One region of the Paenibacillus sp. VT-400 genome, then DNA from elsewhere that is predicted to be linked to it. Evidence: riboswitches for the same ligand, from Rfam matches in the RefSeq annotation. Region 1 holds a riboswitch; each other region holds the start of a gene.
The links. A riboswitch is a leader RNA that binds a small molecule or an ion and turns the genes downstream of it on or off. The one in region 1 is predicted to bind cyclic di-AMP.
Positions count from the first base shown of each region.

Region 1 (3,670 bases):
AGAAATAATATATCATGCGTAATCTATCATGTCAACACTGAAAATAATAACAATAAAGCCCGAATCAGACGTCCATGTCGATTCGGGCCTTACCTTTAACTGTTGCTAATAGTTTGGTTCATTAATACGGAAGCATACTACAAATTACAGCTTGGAAGGCCAGTTGCCATACCATGCATAACCGCCTCTTCTTTCTTTATCAATATCACTTAATTTGTATTTAACTACCCCGTCACGACCAATAAAGATTGGTTTATCCGTTCCGATCTCATAGAAGCGTGCCCAAATTGGTGCAGCTTTGGAATCAGCGATAATTTTACTATCTCCATTAGCTCTTTCATACTTGTAACCCGTAATTTTCACTTTGTTAAACCAAGCCTCCGCTCCTTTAATGGATGCGGTAATTTTAGCGTTAGCAGGTCTGGTTTTCAGAAATTTAACAATCGTTACACTCTCTCCAGCTGTCAGCGATGGCACTTCGTAGATTCTTGCGCTCGCTGGTTTAAGAGAGCTGGAATCATGTTGTTGTCCCCATGCTGTCAGCTTACCACCTGAAACGACCTGTGTATTCAGAATCGCCTCCACACCTTTGGCAACTGAATTTTTACTGCGGTTAGCAAGTGTACTGTCGATAAATGAGAAATCACCTTTGCGTGCCGCTACTTCATCCAGCATGATCATTACATTAATCATGGCATCATCATTGTAAGTGATGTGCTTGTGGTATCCGGAGCTTTGGTAAACTTGTGGCCACCCGCCGTTTGAATACTGCATGTTGATCAAAAAGTTAATTCCTTTGATTGCAGCTGTGGAGTAACGCGGATCATTCGTCTTTTTAAATTCCTTCGCCAATCTTCTAATTTCTGAGTATGTAGCCTTGTTGTCTATCGTGGACTTTGCCCACTCTCCACTTGTCTGTTTATAATCTTTTCTCCAACCTCCATCCGGCAGCTGGTTCTTCAAAATATCAGAAATACTCGCTGTAGTACCCGACGCATCTGCAGCAGATACCGTCCCTACAGGGAGAACTGCCATTCCAACTGCTGAGAACACCATCGTACATGCCAGGACAAAAGTAATTATTTTCTTCGCTTTCAAATGTAACACTCTCCTATGTTCGTTTTTATAAATCTTCCACTTCTACTTTACCTATGATACGCGTCTCTAAACCTCCTTTATTTGTATTTATCGCATAATAAAATCAATTTTAATCCAATATGTGGATTGGATAATCAGATAATATGCAAAAAATCGATTTTTGTCAATATATGCAACTTAATGAATATAATCTCTCTAATTCTACATAACGGAATAGTTCTTTTAACTCATGACAAACCTATCTATTTATCCAAATTCGTCTTACACGAATCAATAATGACGTTTTTGTCATGAATGATACCCAAACTCGATCCCTTTTTTCATATAAAAACCTTAATTCCGCTAACATTGAGGTATTAAGAAAGGGTTTAAATGGGTTTGACAATTACGCATTTATGCAATATAGTTTCAAATAGTTACAAAAACTTAATTATTCATTGCCGAGTTTCATGTTTGAAAACGGGGGAACCAATTTGGGTGAATTATTCTTATACATAGGAAATATAGGGAACCTTCTACCGAACCCTTAGCTAACTCCGTAGGCATCGAAGGGAGAACATTGATTTTGAAAAAACTGATTATCTCCATTTTTGGAGCAGCTGTATTATTTACATCCGGGGCAACAAGCACAGAGGCAAGCAGTATCAACTCCGTAGTGAACAACATGACAGGTATTCCTTACAAATGGGGTGGCACAACTGTAGCCGGCTTCGACTGTTCTGGTTTTATGAGATATCTTTTCAACAAATACAGCATTGAATTACCACGTACTTCGCAGCAGCAAGCCAAAGCAGGTACTCCCGTATCCAAGAGCAATGTTCGGACAGGTGATCTGGTGTTCTTTAATACAACAGGCAAAGGCATTTCACATACAGGTGTATATATCGGCGGCGGACAATTCGCTCATGCCTCCAGCAGTAAAGGTGTAAGCATCACGAAGTTATCGAATCCATACTTCAATGACCGCTACGTAACAGCACGTCGGGTAACTGGACAGTTTATGTACGATAAAATGTTAGGTAAAATGTAATTCACATACAAAAAGGCATCGGTTATTAACCGGATGCCTTTTTTGTTTAACCATTTTTTGTCTTCAACTGCTTTCTTAAACAATGTAAAATGTTTTAGGAAATAAAAGGAGATGAGGAGAACAATTGAAAAAGTTAATGTTTGTTTTAAGTTTTGTTATTTTAGTAATAGGTAGTTTAGGTTGCAGTAGTGAAACAGTTAAAGATTTCAGAGAAGTATCTTGGGGGAGTAAAATAAACAAGGTCATTTCATCTGAAGAAAAAAACGGAAACACAAACTATGAAGAAAAAGTACATAATGATCATGAAAAAAGTATTAATTATTCCGATGTGGTGGTTCTGGGTAAGACTGCAGACGCAGAATACTCCTTTACTAATTTATTGGATAATGAAGGAATATCAGAAAAAATAGAAGATAACAACAAATTGCGTGAGGAACTTGATAACGAAAATACGACAGACGCAAGAAAAGATGAGATACGAAAGACATTGGATGAGCAATTAGAGGACATGATGAAGCAAGCATATGAATATCCTTTGGATGATTACTTACTGATTGAAGCAAGTTACGATTTTCGTACTTTAACTAATCCGGAATCTGATGAAATTTTGGAAGAGCTTACGAACAAATATGGTAAACCAGAGCTCGAAAGCTATAATAACGCTTTTATTTATAAGTGGACCAGTGACCGATCCACCATTGAATATCGGACTAAATCATCAGTAATAAATTATAAGGCACGCTATTCCGTAATGGAAAAATTTGCGGACGTGGACAAATACAATAAAACACTTAACAGTAAAACAAGTAAAGATGAACTTTAAATAAAACATGGTCATACTCCTGTGCTAACAGGGTATGACCATGTTTTATTTTTGCAAATTTTCTTAAGTTTAATGCAACGCCTTCTGCACTCGCATCGCACCCTGAGACAGGGCATGTCCGCCTCCTACAGCTCCGGCCACGGCTACGGTCTCCATGATCTCCTGATCTGTAGCGCCCTTGGCACGTGCTTCTTCTACATGATAGAAGGTACATACCTCATTGTTGGCAAACAATCCAATGCCGAGCGCAATGAGCTGTTTTGTCTTGGCATCAATCACGCCAGGTTGGAAGCATTCTCCGGTAAACTCATGATACGACTTCACCACACCTGGCAGCACATCGCTTAATGCTCCAATCTGATCCTTGTAGGCATGAACTTTATCATTCATCAATGTCATGGCTTGTAGCACACCCTCTCGGCTATAGTTACAGATCTTCCTCACTGTACCTATCTTCTCTCCCGAGTGAGCCAATTATGCCAAGAAATCATGGTAATTCCAAACATTTAACGCTCATGGCCCTGCCATAATTACAAGCTGTTACTCACTAAGTGGACTCTGGCGCGGCTCGCTGAACAGCTGATAGCTGTAACCTCGGTCCAGCTTAACTACACGTCGATTCTGACGACGGATAAGTACCTGCTCGCCATCCCAGGCAACCACAATCCCCTTCACGTCGTTCGATTCCAGCTCGTCCCGTACGACTCTAACTTTCTCAC
Region 1 is NZ_LELF01000067.1:1,291,380-1,295,049, reverse strand. Features, by position in the region: gene pelA (pectate lyase) at 145-1,107, opposite strand; cyclic di-AMP (ydaO/yuaA leader) riboswitch at 1,527-1,658, shown strand; gene EL84_RS16600 (C40 family peptidase) at 1,664-2,128, shown strand; gene EL84_RS16595 (hypothetical protein) at 2,253-2,951, shown strand; gene EL84_RS16590 (carboxymuconolactone decarboxylase family protein) at 3,021-3,350, opposite strand; gene EL84_RS16585 (hypothetical protein) at 3,492-3,670, opposite strand, start outside.

Region 2 (3,670 bases), on a different contig from region 1:
CGTTCGCCAGCATGATCCGGATCTGTCAGTACAATGACTCCCCGTCTCTCCTGAGCAAGCGCAATCCGCTTCAGAATGCGTTGGTTGATGGCTGATCCACCTGTTTCTATGGTATCGGCTTCCACGGCCCGACGGATAGCTACCGTATCGTCACGGCCTTCCACCACAATGACTTCTTTTATCATGTTCCATTTCTTCCTTTCTAACGCAAAAAGAAGAGGAATATCCTCTTCTCTGCCAAACGGCGGGGGAGACTGAATTCAGACTCCTCCGCCGCATATTCCGCATGAATCATTCATGCAACTATTTTATAGCATTCCCATTTCAAAGTAAAACGATTTTAGTTCGCTTCCGGCTTCACCGGACCGATCACGTAGACCGTCTTGCCTTTCTTACGTCCAAAATTCAGGGCATGCTTCACACTGTCATAATACACATCAATTTTGTTGCCTTTAATGGCACCGCCTGTATCTTCCGCACGACGGAATCCCAGACCTTCGATATATACCCACCAGCCAATTGGAATGACTTTGGGATCAACCGCAATGGTGCGCCCTTCCGTTACACGAGTACCGGAAGCTGTTTTAGTTCCAATGCCAGGCTCTTCGGAAGAGTAGGCAGTCATGGATACATTTTTAAGTACTTTGGAGTATTTAAAAGAAGTCCCGGATACGGTAATCACTTTGCTGCCCGAGGCAGATGTTTTCTTCGAGTTCGTTGTTGTAGCCTTTTTGGTTGTTGACGTTTGAGCCGATACGGTCTGAATCTCAGGTTCTTTCACGACCGGTTTTGCTTTGGTGCCGACAGCGATCACTTTATCTACACGATTATTCGCGACAGATTTGCCGACCATTTTTTTGGAGACCAATTCTCCATCCTGAAATACCTTTTCGATATGCTGCACAATTGTGCCTTCTTTGCCGTTCACAACGACACGGTTATCCCCTTTGTACAAGCTAGGGTCAGCCGTTTTAATGACTTTGTAAGCGATCGGTTGCTCTACGTCCACTGTACGCTTTGTTACGCGCACTACACGGATCTTCATCTCCGGTTTGATCGCAGTTCCAAGCGCCGGATACACTTTATCATTACTTTCAACTTGAATACCTGATTTTTGAATTGCATCTTCTACCGATGAATCGGTTGTATACAGAGTCTTGGTGTCTCCGTCTGCCGTAATGTTAACTGGAACGGCCCGCTCAATAACGATTCGGTCTCCATCTGTTAACGCCCCATTCATGGACATGGATACCTTATCGTGAGGGCTGACTGTGATCGACTGCTCCTCCAGCATTTCCTGAAGCATTCCTGTACGAGTCTCTACCACCTGAGCTTTGCCATCAATAACCAGTGAAATTTGTTTCCCGGCCTGACCGTAAACGACTAACAAGATCATGATTGTAAGCGCAATTGAGAAAATCGCGATCAATGCCATTTGACGCATGTTCTCATGCTTCCACCGCAACGCGAAAGACTTACTGGATGATCGTGACTCATGGGTCTCTTCTGGTTGGAATGTGCCCACTTCTCCGTCCTCCTTCATAGCCTCGCCGTCTAAAGTAATGCATGATGTCTTTGACGTGACTATACCAAATTTTCTACAGAACACAGATTGGACCAACATAATCCGGTTCTGCACCATGAATCAATCTTCGCAACATGATGTCATCCTCCTGAATACCTACCGTATGATGACAATATTTCTTTTATTCAAAAACAAAAAAGCCAAAGAAAGAGTGTAAGAGGAACTCTTTCGTGGCTTCCGAATGATTTTGAATATCGGAAATTCATGCACGAGGTTGCCTCTCTTTTTCCGCTTGCGAGGTTAGCTGTCGGGTTCGGGCGAAAGAGAGCCGCCCTATCTTGGGTCACCCGCTCATGGCGGACGCCCTTGAATTCACCCCGAGACCCAAAGAAGAAATCAAATACGGCTTCGCAGTTCCCTTCGCTGCTTTTGGGTCAGCGAACGTTGCGCATCGGCCAAATACACCGATGTTTAAGCCCTATTGGTTCCCCCGCTCTCCGATAACGGAGACTCAGCGAGACTGATTCATGAAAGTAATGTTGTTTCATCGGAAAGTGTCCCTTTGTTCATCCCCCGAACATCTGTCCAATTTTCCGCACAACAATTCACTGAAAAGATGATATCCTGTTTTGATGCATGTTGTAAAGCGTTGATCAAGTACGTTTTTCTGAATATTTGGTTAAAATATTGTAATATTCTTGATTTATTTGGATCAAAGGGCAAATTACCTCCGCTTACCTGCCTTTTTCACCTCATTTGCTCGTTTTTTTAACGAATCCCAAATCGTTCCATGGCATTTTTGGTTGTTATTGCAGCAATTTCCTCCACCGAAATGCCTTTAATTTCCGCAGCTGCCTCTGCAACCAGACGTACATGCGCTGTCTCATTTCGCTTCCCACGATAAGGGTGCGGTGTCAAATATGGAGCATCTGTTTCAATGAAAAACCGGTCCATAGGAACCTTCTCCAGCACCTCTTTGGGTTGCTTTGCATTTTTGAATGTGATCGGTCCTCCGAAGGAGAGATGGAAGCCCATATCGAGGCAACTTTTTGCTGTTTCCCAGCTGCCCGAGAACGAGTGCATCACACCACCAACTTCGCCCGCCTTCTCTTCACGCAAAATTCTTATGATATCCTCATGTGCATCCCGATTATGGATGACAATTGGCATGTTCACTTCACGCGCCAAAGCAATTTGTTGTCGTAATACGCGATGCTGTATTTCTTTTGGTGAAGTATCCCAGTGATAATCCAATCCAATCTCACCGATCGCAACCACTTTTTCATGCTTGCATAAAGATGCAATCCACTCCAAATCGCCCTCCTGCATTGTGATCGCATCTACGGGATGCCACCCTACAGCTGCATATATAAAGTCATATGTTTCGGCGAGTTTCATTGTGGTTGGAATCGTCTCCCGGTTAAAGCCAATGTTGATCATGCGACCAACTCCTGCATCCACAGCACGCTGAATCATGTCCTCGCGGTCCTCGTCGAATTGTGGTGCATCCAGATGTGTATGTGTGTCGAACAGCATCATGTCTGTATCTCCCTTCATGTCGAAATAACGACTATCTTCTTTTTCAAAATCCAATTTGTAAAATTCAATAATTCAATGACTCATACATAAAACATTTTGGGTATCTGTGTATTACATCATTACGTTTGTTTCTTCACAACTACAATATATAGAAGATATACGGATATTCTGATCTATATATTGTTGATTTTGCTCATTCTGCCTACTTGCATTTACAAAATTATGTCGATCTACATATACTCCCCATTAAAGCAGATTACTGTATCATGAAAAATAGCTCTTTTAGAAAGTGTTTTGATATCGAAATTCTTCATCGGATTATACCCACATGATTACAAGAAATAGGGGCGTATATGTGACGGTAATTCGTGAATAATCGCATCCACCTTGTTTTGAGGGTAATACAAATGATGTTTCCCTCGGTGAAGCCCACTGATGGAACGGACAATGTCAGATACTTCTGACAACTCACGTAAATTGTCCTGTCGATCCAGAAGAAGAATCTGCTTATCTGTGGATTCATCCGGACGAAACACATCATACGGATTATCCGAAGGAAAATCAATTTCAAGATCATATTCGGGATCGAGGCCAGCCTGTACAAAA
Region 2 is NZ_LELF01000069.1:51,141-54,810, forward strand. Features, by position in the region: gene rnmV (ribonuclease M5) at 1-185, opposite strand, end outside; gene EL84_RS30270 (3D domain-containing protein) at 341-1,525, opposite strand; cyclic di-AMP (ydaO/yuaA leader) riboswitch at 1,799-2,052, opposite strand; gene EL84_RS30275 (TatD family hydrolase) at 2,294-3,064, opposite strand; gene EL84_RS30280 (HD domain-containing protein) at 3,397-3,670, opposite strand, start outside.
Region 2: linked by a shared signal. The riboswitch ahead of EL84_RS30270 (3D domain-containing protein) and the one ahead of EL84_RS16600 (C40 family peptidase) in region 1 are both predicted to bind cyclic di-AMP.

Region 3 (3,670 bases), on a different contig from region 1:
TTATGTCCCCTCCAGAATGAAAGATCATCTAACCTGAAACTATCCATATCATTATAACGGAACCTGTACTGACATCATAGCATTTTGTGGGAATTTTTTGAACTAATCACATAACAAGGGGCAAATTTGGTTGTTTTGCAATGGATTCTAACCGCGAGGCCCTTCATAAACCATACAGTGAAAGGGCTTCAAGCCGCTTGGGGTCTGTCGTTCGTATGTATCCTGGGTGACAAATCCACTCTTTAGATAAACTTGAATGGCACGAGCATTCCAAGTGAGTACTTCCAGATCAATCTCATTCGTGGGATTTCGGCGAATAGCTTCCTGTACAATGGCAGTGACAAAAGCTGTCCCTTGACCCTGACCACACAGCTCTGGATGCATGCCAAGGCCAATCCGGGTTACCCCTTGAAGTGGGAAGTATTGAGCAAACCCACATATACGATCGTTCTGATCCAGGACGATCGCATATTGCTCCTGCCGCAGCTGTGCATCTCCGAATTCCACTTCCAGAGCCTTCATCTGCTCCCAGGGGAGCCAGCTGTAGATATTGTAAGGCGGATCATACTGCCAGCTGCAGATAAGCTCCGCATGTTCTTCTCGCATGGGTACAACGTGAAACGTCACAGGGGTTTCCTTCATACACCTGCATGCTCCTTTCCTTGAAACAGAACTCTTTGTCCACTCTACAAAAGTGATGTTCATTTAGCAAGTCTTCCTTCCCAAGAAAAAAAAATGAAACAAAAGTTCCGGTAATTTCGTTTATATTATAACGGGATGGGTAAAAACATCATAAGGGCACGGACGAACGAACGCAAAATGAACCTGTTGATGTCGCAGGATATAACCCGAGTATAACTTGCAACATGAATAAGGATTGAAGCACAAAAAAACCGCCGGATACATTCCTGCGGAGAATGTACCGGGCGGTTCTGTTATGCTTCTTGCTTCGTTCCAGTATGTTTAATGGTTACAGCATCATGTTGCTCAGCTTGTCCCTAGTCAAGGGCCAGTGATTCATATGCGTCCGTGCTCATAATCCGTTTTGCGCCAACATAACGATTGGCCCAATAGTTTTCACTCAATGCACTGATCGTAACGCCTTTGGAAGAAGAGGAGTGTGCGAACTTTCCATCCCCTACAAAGATTCCTACATGGGATACGCCTTTACCTGTTGTATTAAAGAACACCAGATCGCCAGCTCTCATCTCCATGCGGGATACGGAATCGCCCATGTCGAATTGGGAACTGGATTGGCGTGCCAAATCAATACCCAACTTGTCGAATACATACCGTGTAAATCCGGAGCAGTCAAAGCCGTTAAGCGTTGTTCCCCCACTTTTGTATGTAGTTCCCATTGCTGAATCAATTACTGTGTCCATCTTTGAATCTGCGAATGCGCTACCTGCACCAAGCGATAAAGCGAATGTGATGCTAAGTACAGCTGCGGTTAATTTCTTCTTGAACAAGAGATATTCCCCTTCCAATGCCTGCGAGGTTAGCTTAAGGATTCGGTTGAAGGTCCCCTATGATCCCTCTGTAGCAAGATCAATTCACCCATAACTGGTTCCCCCGCTTCCCAGGTGCCAGGAATTTGGCTATGCTAGTTATGCACCTGCGAAATCAAGAAATGACGATTTAATTTTAAGTAGTTACAAATATGAATGTAAAGATTACAAAGTTGTTACTAAAAACTCACTGCGATTATTGTAACAGAGGAGTACGGCTTTGGCAACGTTTAGCAACAAATTTAGCAAAAAAAACCTCGACCTTTGACGGGGAAAGGTTGAGGTTTGCCTATTTATAAGTACATATTAGGCCATGAGTTTAACATGTGATGGTAACAATTTTTAAACTATCTGCTCTCACCTTTGGATATTTTGGACTGCCATAATCGGAAATGGCTGCATATTTTCCACAGACTCAATAGACATCTGGCAAGTGGATACGTCTGTTGTAGTATAAGTCCGGTCAGTCCCGTTAATAACCATGAGGCTGTAGTGAATGCCCCAAAGACGAGCAGGTGTACTCCACCCAGTAGAAGTGCAATGCCGATTACAGCGATGAGATGACGCAGTGCAATCCAGAGTGCTTTGAGGGTACCGTGAGCCCCGCCTTCTCCTTCTGGTGCCGAAACACCGAACTGCATATAGAGTATGACATGGTGGATGATCCAACCATATACAATCCAGGCAGCAACATAAGGTATACCAGGCAAAAGTAATTGAAGGGAATGAAATCCGTCCATGAGAATCGAGTAGAGCTTCGGTATGAGCCAGTAGGCGGGCAGAAGCATCAATAATGTACGTATGGTGTGGAGCAGCAGCATCGGTTTCCACAGATTTTTGATTCCGCGGACAAAGGGGATGCGCTCTTCTGTAGAATTAAAGTGCTGAAGTGAGTAGAGCAGTCCTGCCTGAATGAGGGGGCTGATCAACATGCGAACCAGCAGCATGCCCCCGAGAATCCATAGATAACGAAGAACCTCCGGATGGGTAGACAGGTTAAGTTGACTTTCCATTTTGAACAAAAGTGTACTCAGCTCACCGGCATCAGCATCTGGATAGCGAAGGAGTAGTGGGATGACCGCCGATTGTACCATTCGATAGAAGAAATATCCCCAAATGAGTTGATAAAGAAATAAGAGTGCGGCAATGAACATATGCTGACGGACGAGAAACCAGCCTTCACGTATTTTCGCTTTCACCGTTTCCACCTCACCATGACAGACCTCCGAATATGGCTTCTAATAGTTTGGTTACACTCATGCTCCAGCGGGACTTCGTCTGCTCATCCAGTCCGGATTTCAGGAAATTGTTCATATGGCGGTTCTCCAGCACGATCGAGTACAGGGGATCGGTCATGGCCCAGGATACGGGGGATGTGTGAGTTAATTTATACGTGATGCGATCTTCTTTGCCATTCCATTGCTTGGTGAGGATATGCCCGTCTTCAAAGGCAATGCGAACAGGAACGGCGTTGTAATCACTCCCTTTTTTTGCGATCGTCACGGATGACTCGTACAATGTTTGACCGTCTTTCTGTACGGGCGTAACACGAATCTTCTCTACAGCAAAGTCAGCCATCCCGTTACTATAGACGTATTGATCAAAATAATCAGACCAGGAAGTGCGGGTCACTTGTTCCACAACGTTTTGAAAATCAGCCGAAGTGGGATGTTTGAAGCGGTATTTCTTCACATAGGTAGAGAGAATGCGTTCCATCTTTTTGGCACCGACTTGATGTTCGATACCAAGTAATACAAGCTTGCCACGTGTATAGACATTGGCCGCATACTCATTCTGTGAATCGAACTTCCAGGATTCTTGTGTTAAGGATGAAGGAGACGTAATCAGTCCCGATTGTACCGGCAGATTCGGAATCAATCCGTATTCCTGCTCCATCAGTTTGTCTTCTGCATAAGAGGTGAACCCTTCATCCAGCCAGGCTTCCTCGAATTCGTTGCTGGCAACCATGCCGTAGAAGTACTGGTGTCCGATCTCGTGGACTACGGTACGTTCCAGGTCATAACCTGGCGTGGTGTCATCGGCTCCAAAGGCTGTAACTAGCGTAGGGTATTCCATACCTCCAGCGCCATTCCCCGCTTTGGGTGGAACTACGATGGATAAGGTAGCATAAGGATATGGGCCAAACCATTTGCTATAATTGG
Region 3 is NZ_LELF01000050.1:28,263-31,932, reverse strand. Features, by position in the region: gene EL84_RS06510 (GNAT family N-acetyltransferase) at 148-642, opposite strand; gene EL84_RS06505 (C40 family peptidase) at 999-1,469, opposite strand; cyclic di-AMP (ydaO/yuaA leader) riboswitch at 1,473-1,610, opposite strand; gene EL84_RS06500 (hypothetical protein) at 1,856-2,707, opposite strand; gene EL84_RS06495 (M1 family metallopeptidase) at 2,718-3,670, opposite strand, start outside.
Region 3: linked by a shared signal. The riboswitch ahead of EL84_RS06505 (C40 family peptidase) and the one ahead of EL84_RS16600 (C40 family peptidase) in region 1 are both predicted to bind cyclic di-AMP.

Region 4 (3,670 bases), 1.7 Mb from region 1:
GATGGTGACGGACGCCAGCCTTTTGATGGCGGATAAAGCGAATAAATCACAAAATATTTTCCAAGTATTCTGGGAGTACAAAAGTTTCTATGCTACAGGTGTAGGATACACACTTCTGTTGTCTGCACTTGGGGTTATCTTCGGGGTAATTATTGGATTGATCATCTGTTTGTTCCGTTTGCATGACGCTGCAATCTTGCGCTGGATCGGTACTGCTTACGTTGAAGTGATCCGTGGCACACCGATGTTGGTACAATTGATGATTATTTACTATGGTTTTTCCCTGAGCTTTGGCATTAACTTCACTGCACTTCAGGCAGGTATCATCACGCTTTCCATTAATAGTGGTGCGTATCTGGCGGAGATTTTCCGTGCAGGTATCCAAGGTGTGGATCGTGGTCAGTTGGAAGCAGCTCGCTCCCTCGGAATGGGCAGAGGCGCCGCGATGCGTTATATCATATTGCCACAGGCATTCAAAGCTGTATTACCGGCGATCGGTAATGAATTCATAACTATCATCAAAGAATCCTCCATTATCTCCGTTATCGGTATGGTGGACATTATGTATCAGGCAAGTGTGGTCAAAAACATTACGTACCAAGGCTTGAGTCCATTTTTGATTGCAGCAGCCATCTACTTTGTAATGACGTTCATTTTGTCCAAGCTGCTGGGACGACTGGAAAGGAAGTTGAGTGCAAGTGATAGACGTTAGACAATTACACAAATCTTATGGTAATAACGATGTGCTTAAGGGCATTAACGTGACGATTGGCAAAGGTGAGGTTGTTGTAGTCATCGGCCCTTCCGGTTCAGGTAAAAGTACTTTCTTACGTTGTCTGAACCTGTTGGAACAGCCTACCTCGGGTGAGATTGATTTTGAAGGCGTGTCAATCACCGATCCGAAGCACAACATTAATGCAACTCGGGAAAAAATGGGCATGGTGTTCCAGCACTTCAACCTGTTCCCACACAAAACGGTACAGCAAAACATCACGATTGCTCCGATTAAAGTGAAGAAACAATCGACTCAGGAAGCGGAAAAAATTGCTGCTGATTTGCTTAACACCGTGGGCTTGTACGATAAAAAAGATACATTCCCGAATCAGCTGTCTGGTGGACAGAAACAGCGGATCGCCATTGCTAGAGCATTGGCCATGCAGCCGCATGTGATGCTGTTTGACGAGCCTACGTCGGCACTGGACCCTGAGATGGTCGGTGAAGTGCTGGATGTCATGAAACGTCTTGCAGAAGGCGGAATGACGATGGTCATCGTAACACATGAGATGGGTTTTGCACGTGAAGTGGGAGACCGAATCCTGTTCATGGATGGCGGGGTTATTGTGGAAGAGGGAACACCTGATGAGGTTTTTGGAGCTCCAAAAAATTCACGTACACGTGATTTTCTTGCCAAAGTACTCTAAATGTTAAATGGTTGATCAAATAGCGTTACTGACTTCGAGTCGGTAATGCTATTTTTTTATGGATAATAATCACGTGTGGATTCGGAAAAGTAACTTTTCTGTTACCAAATATAAAGAAGTCGGTTCGCCAACTTTTCTGAATTATCCAGTATTCTTACAGTTGATGACATGCTAAAAACCATTTGGTAAGAATTACTACAAGTTCAGGTTACAAAATTGTGATATATTGATCTCTGCCGAAACTTCCGGACAGGGAGTGCGGGGGATGTAACGATGCAGATTGTGCAGGGGGAAGATCTACAGCACACTGCTTGGGGTGAATTGGGTACATAACGTTTCAAATGTAACGAATAACCTATAGGGTGGGCTCCTCATCCGAATCCGACAACTAACTTCGCAGGCACAATGAGGGAGGAAGACCATGATTAACAAGAAACGTATAGCCAAAACAGCAATAGCATTAATGACAACAGCAATGCTCATTCAAGCCGTTCCGGCTCACGCCGATTCAGTTCATGTGGCCAAAGAAGGGGATACCTTCTACACCTTATCAAAACAATATGGAGTAGCACTCAACACGTTGGTTAAAGCAAACAACGACATTTCGGCTTACAACATTTATGGTGGTTTGAAAATTACGATTCCCGGTAAGGCAAACAATGTAGCAGCCGCTGCGGCAACGGAGAGCAAGACCCAAGCGAAGACTGTTACTACAGCGAGCTTGGACGTTAACGCAGATAACAAAGTGGTTCAAGCCTGGGGTAAGACATTCGATTACAGCAAAGCCGTTAACGTGAAAGCAACGGCATACTCTGCAGATCCGTCTGAAAATGGAGGATGGGGTGCAGTCGATTATTTCGGAAATGACCTTGAACTGGGCACGATTGCAGTTGATCCAAGTGTAATTCCACTTGGAACTAAAGTACTGGTAACTGGTCACAGCCATCCAGGATTGCCAAAACAAGCTTTTGTAGCCACAGCACGTGATGTGGGCGGTGCAATCAAGGGTCACCGGATTGATATCTTTATCCCGGGTAGCAAACAGTCTGTAAGCTCATTTGGTTTTCAGGATATCGAGCTGTACATTCTGAAGTAGAGAGAAAATAACATTTAAAATGAATTCAAACAGGGTGTCTGCCAGTCGCTAATTCGCGATTGAACAGCACCCTTTTAATATTCTCATTATTTGTTATCACGGTCGTCCTAATCTTTGGCCTTTGGCAATCCCAACATTTCGTCCAAGGTGACCAGTTCATATCCCCGATTACGTAGTTCCTCAACAATTTCAGGCAAAGCCTCAATCGTGCCGTTCAGGTTTGACCCTACACCGCCTCCAGCATGTTGCAGAACGATGGAGCCAGGTTTCACGGCAGACAGGATGTTATCTTTCACCTGTTCCTTTGAAAGGCCTTTCCAGTCCAGGGAGTCTACGTTCCAGTTCACAATGCTATAGTGTTGTTTGGCAGCCCATCTCAGCTGTTCTTCATTAATGTCTCCATAAGGCGGCCGAATCATCTTGGGCGTATATCCTGCCAAACGTCGAATAATATCCCCGGTATGTAAAATTTGTTTGCGAAAGGCATTCATCGACAGCTTACTGAATTCAGGATGATTGTAGCTGTGATTACCAACCATATGCCCTTCCTTAACGATGCGTTTCACCAGATCCGGATGTTTCTCAGCACGACTACCCACGATAAAGAATGTAGCTCTGACATTGTATTTCTTCAATACATCCAGCACTTGTGGAGTAAATCGTGGATCAGGTACATCATCAAAAGTCAGTGCAACCTTCTTGGTTGAAGGACCATTGGTTTTGAACGTATCGGCATATTTTTGACGTAATTGTCCCAATGTCAGTTGTTCTTCTTCCGCAGAATCCGAACCTGATACTGATTCACTTGGCGGGCTTGAAACATCCCGCGATGAAACTGGAGCATGATATCCTCCGAGAAAAATAACGATAACCATCAGCATAATGAGGCGTACGCGCATAATATCGGCCTCCTTTTCCAAAATGACGTTCTCCTTGGTATGCCCGGGGGCTCCATAAAATATGCGCAGTGTGAGAAGTTTCATTGTGGATTTAGCTCATGACAGCCATAATTCCTCCATATATAACATATAGAAAAGGATAGGTGGATGGGTATGAGTACATATGATTTGAAATCCATACGTTTACAGGTGATTGAAGCAGGAGAAGATAAGGTTTTTCTCGTTACCGGAGGTAAGGCACATATTGGCGCAGT
Region 4 is NZ_LELF01000067.1:2,999,694-3,003,363, reverse strand. Features, by position in the region: gene EL84_RS23830 (ABC transporter substrate-binding protein/permease) at 1-712, shown strand, start outside; gene EL84_RS23825 (amino acid ABC transporter ATP-binding protein) at 699-1,421, shown strand; cyclic di-AMP (ydaO/yuaA leader) riboswitch at 1,646-1,840, shown strand; gene EL84_RS23820 (3D domain-containing protein) at 1,843-2,517, shown strand; gene EL84_RS23815 (polysaccharide deacetylase family protein) at 2,625-3,416, opposite strand; gene EL84_RS23810 (hypothetical protein) at 3,570-3,670, shown strand, end outside.
Region 4: linked by a shared signal. The riboswitch ahead of EL84_RS23820 (3D domain-containing protein) and the one ahead of EL84_RS16600 (C40 family peptidase) in region 1 are both predicted to bind cyclic di-AMP.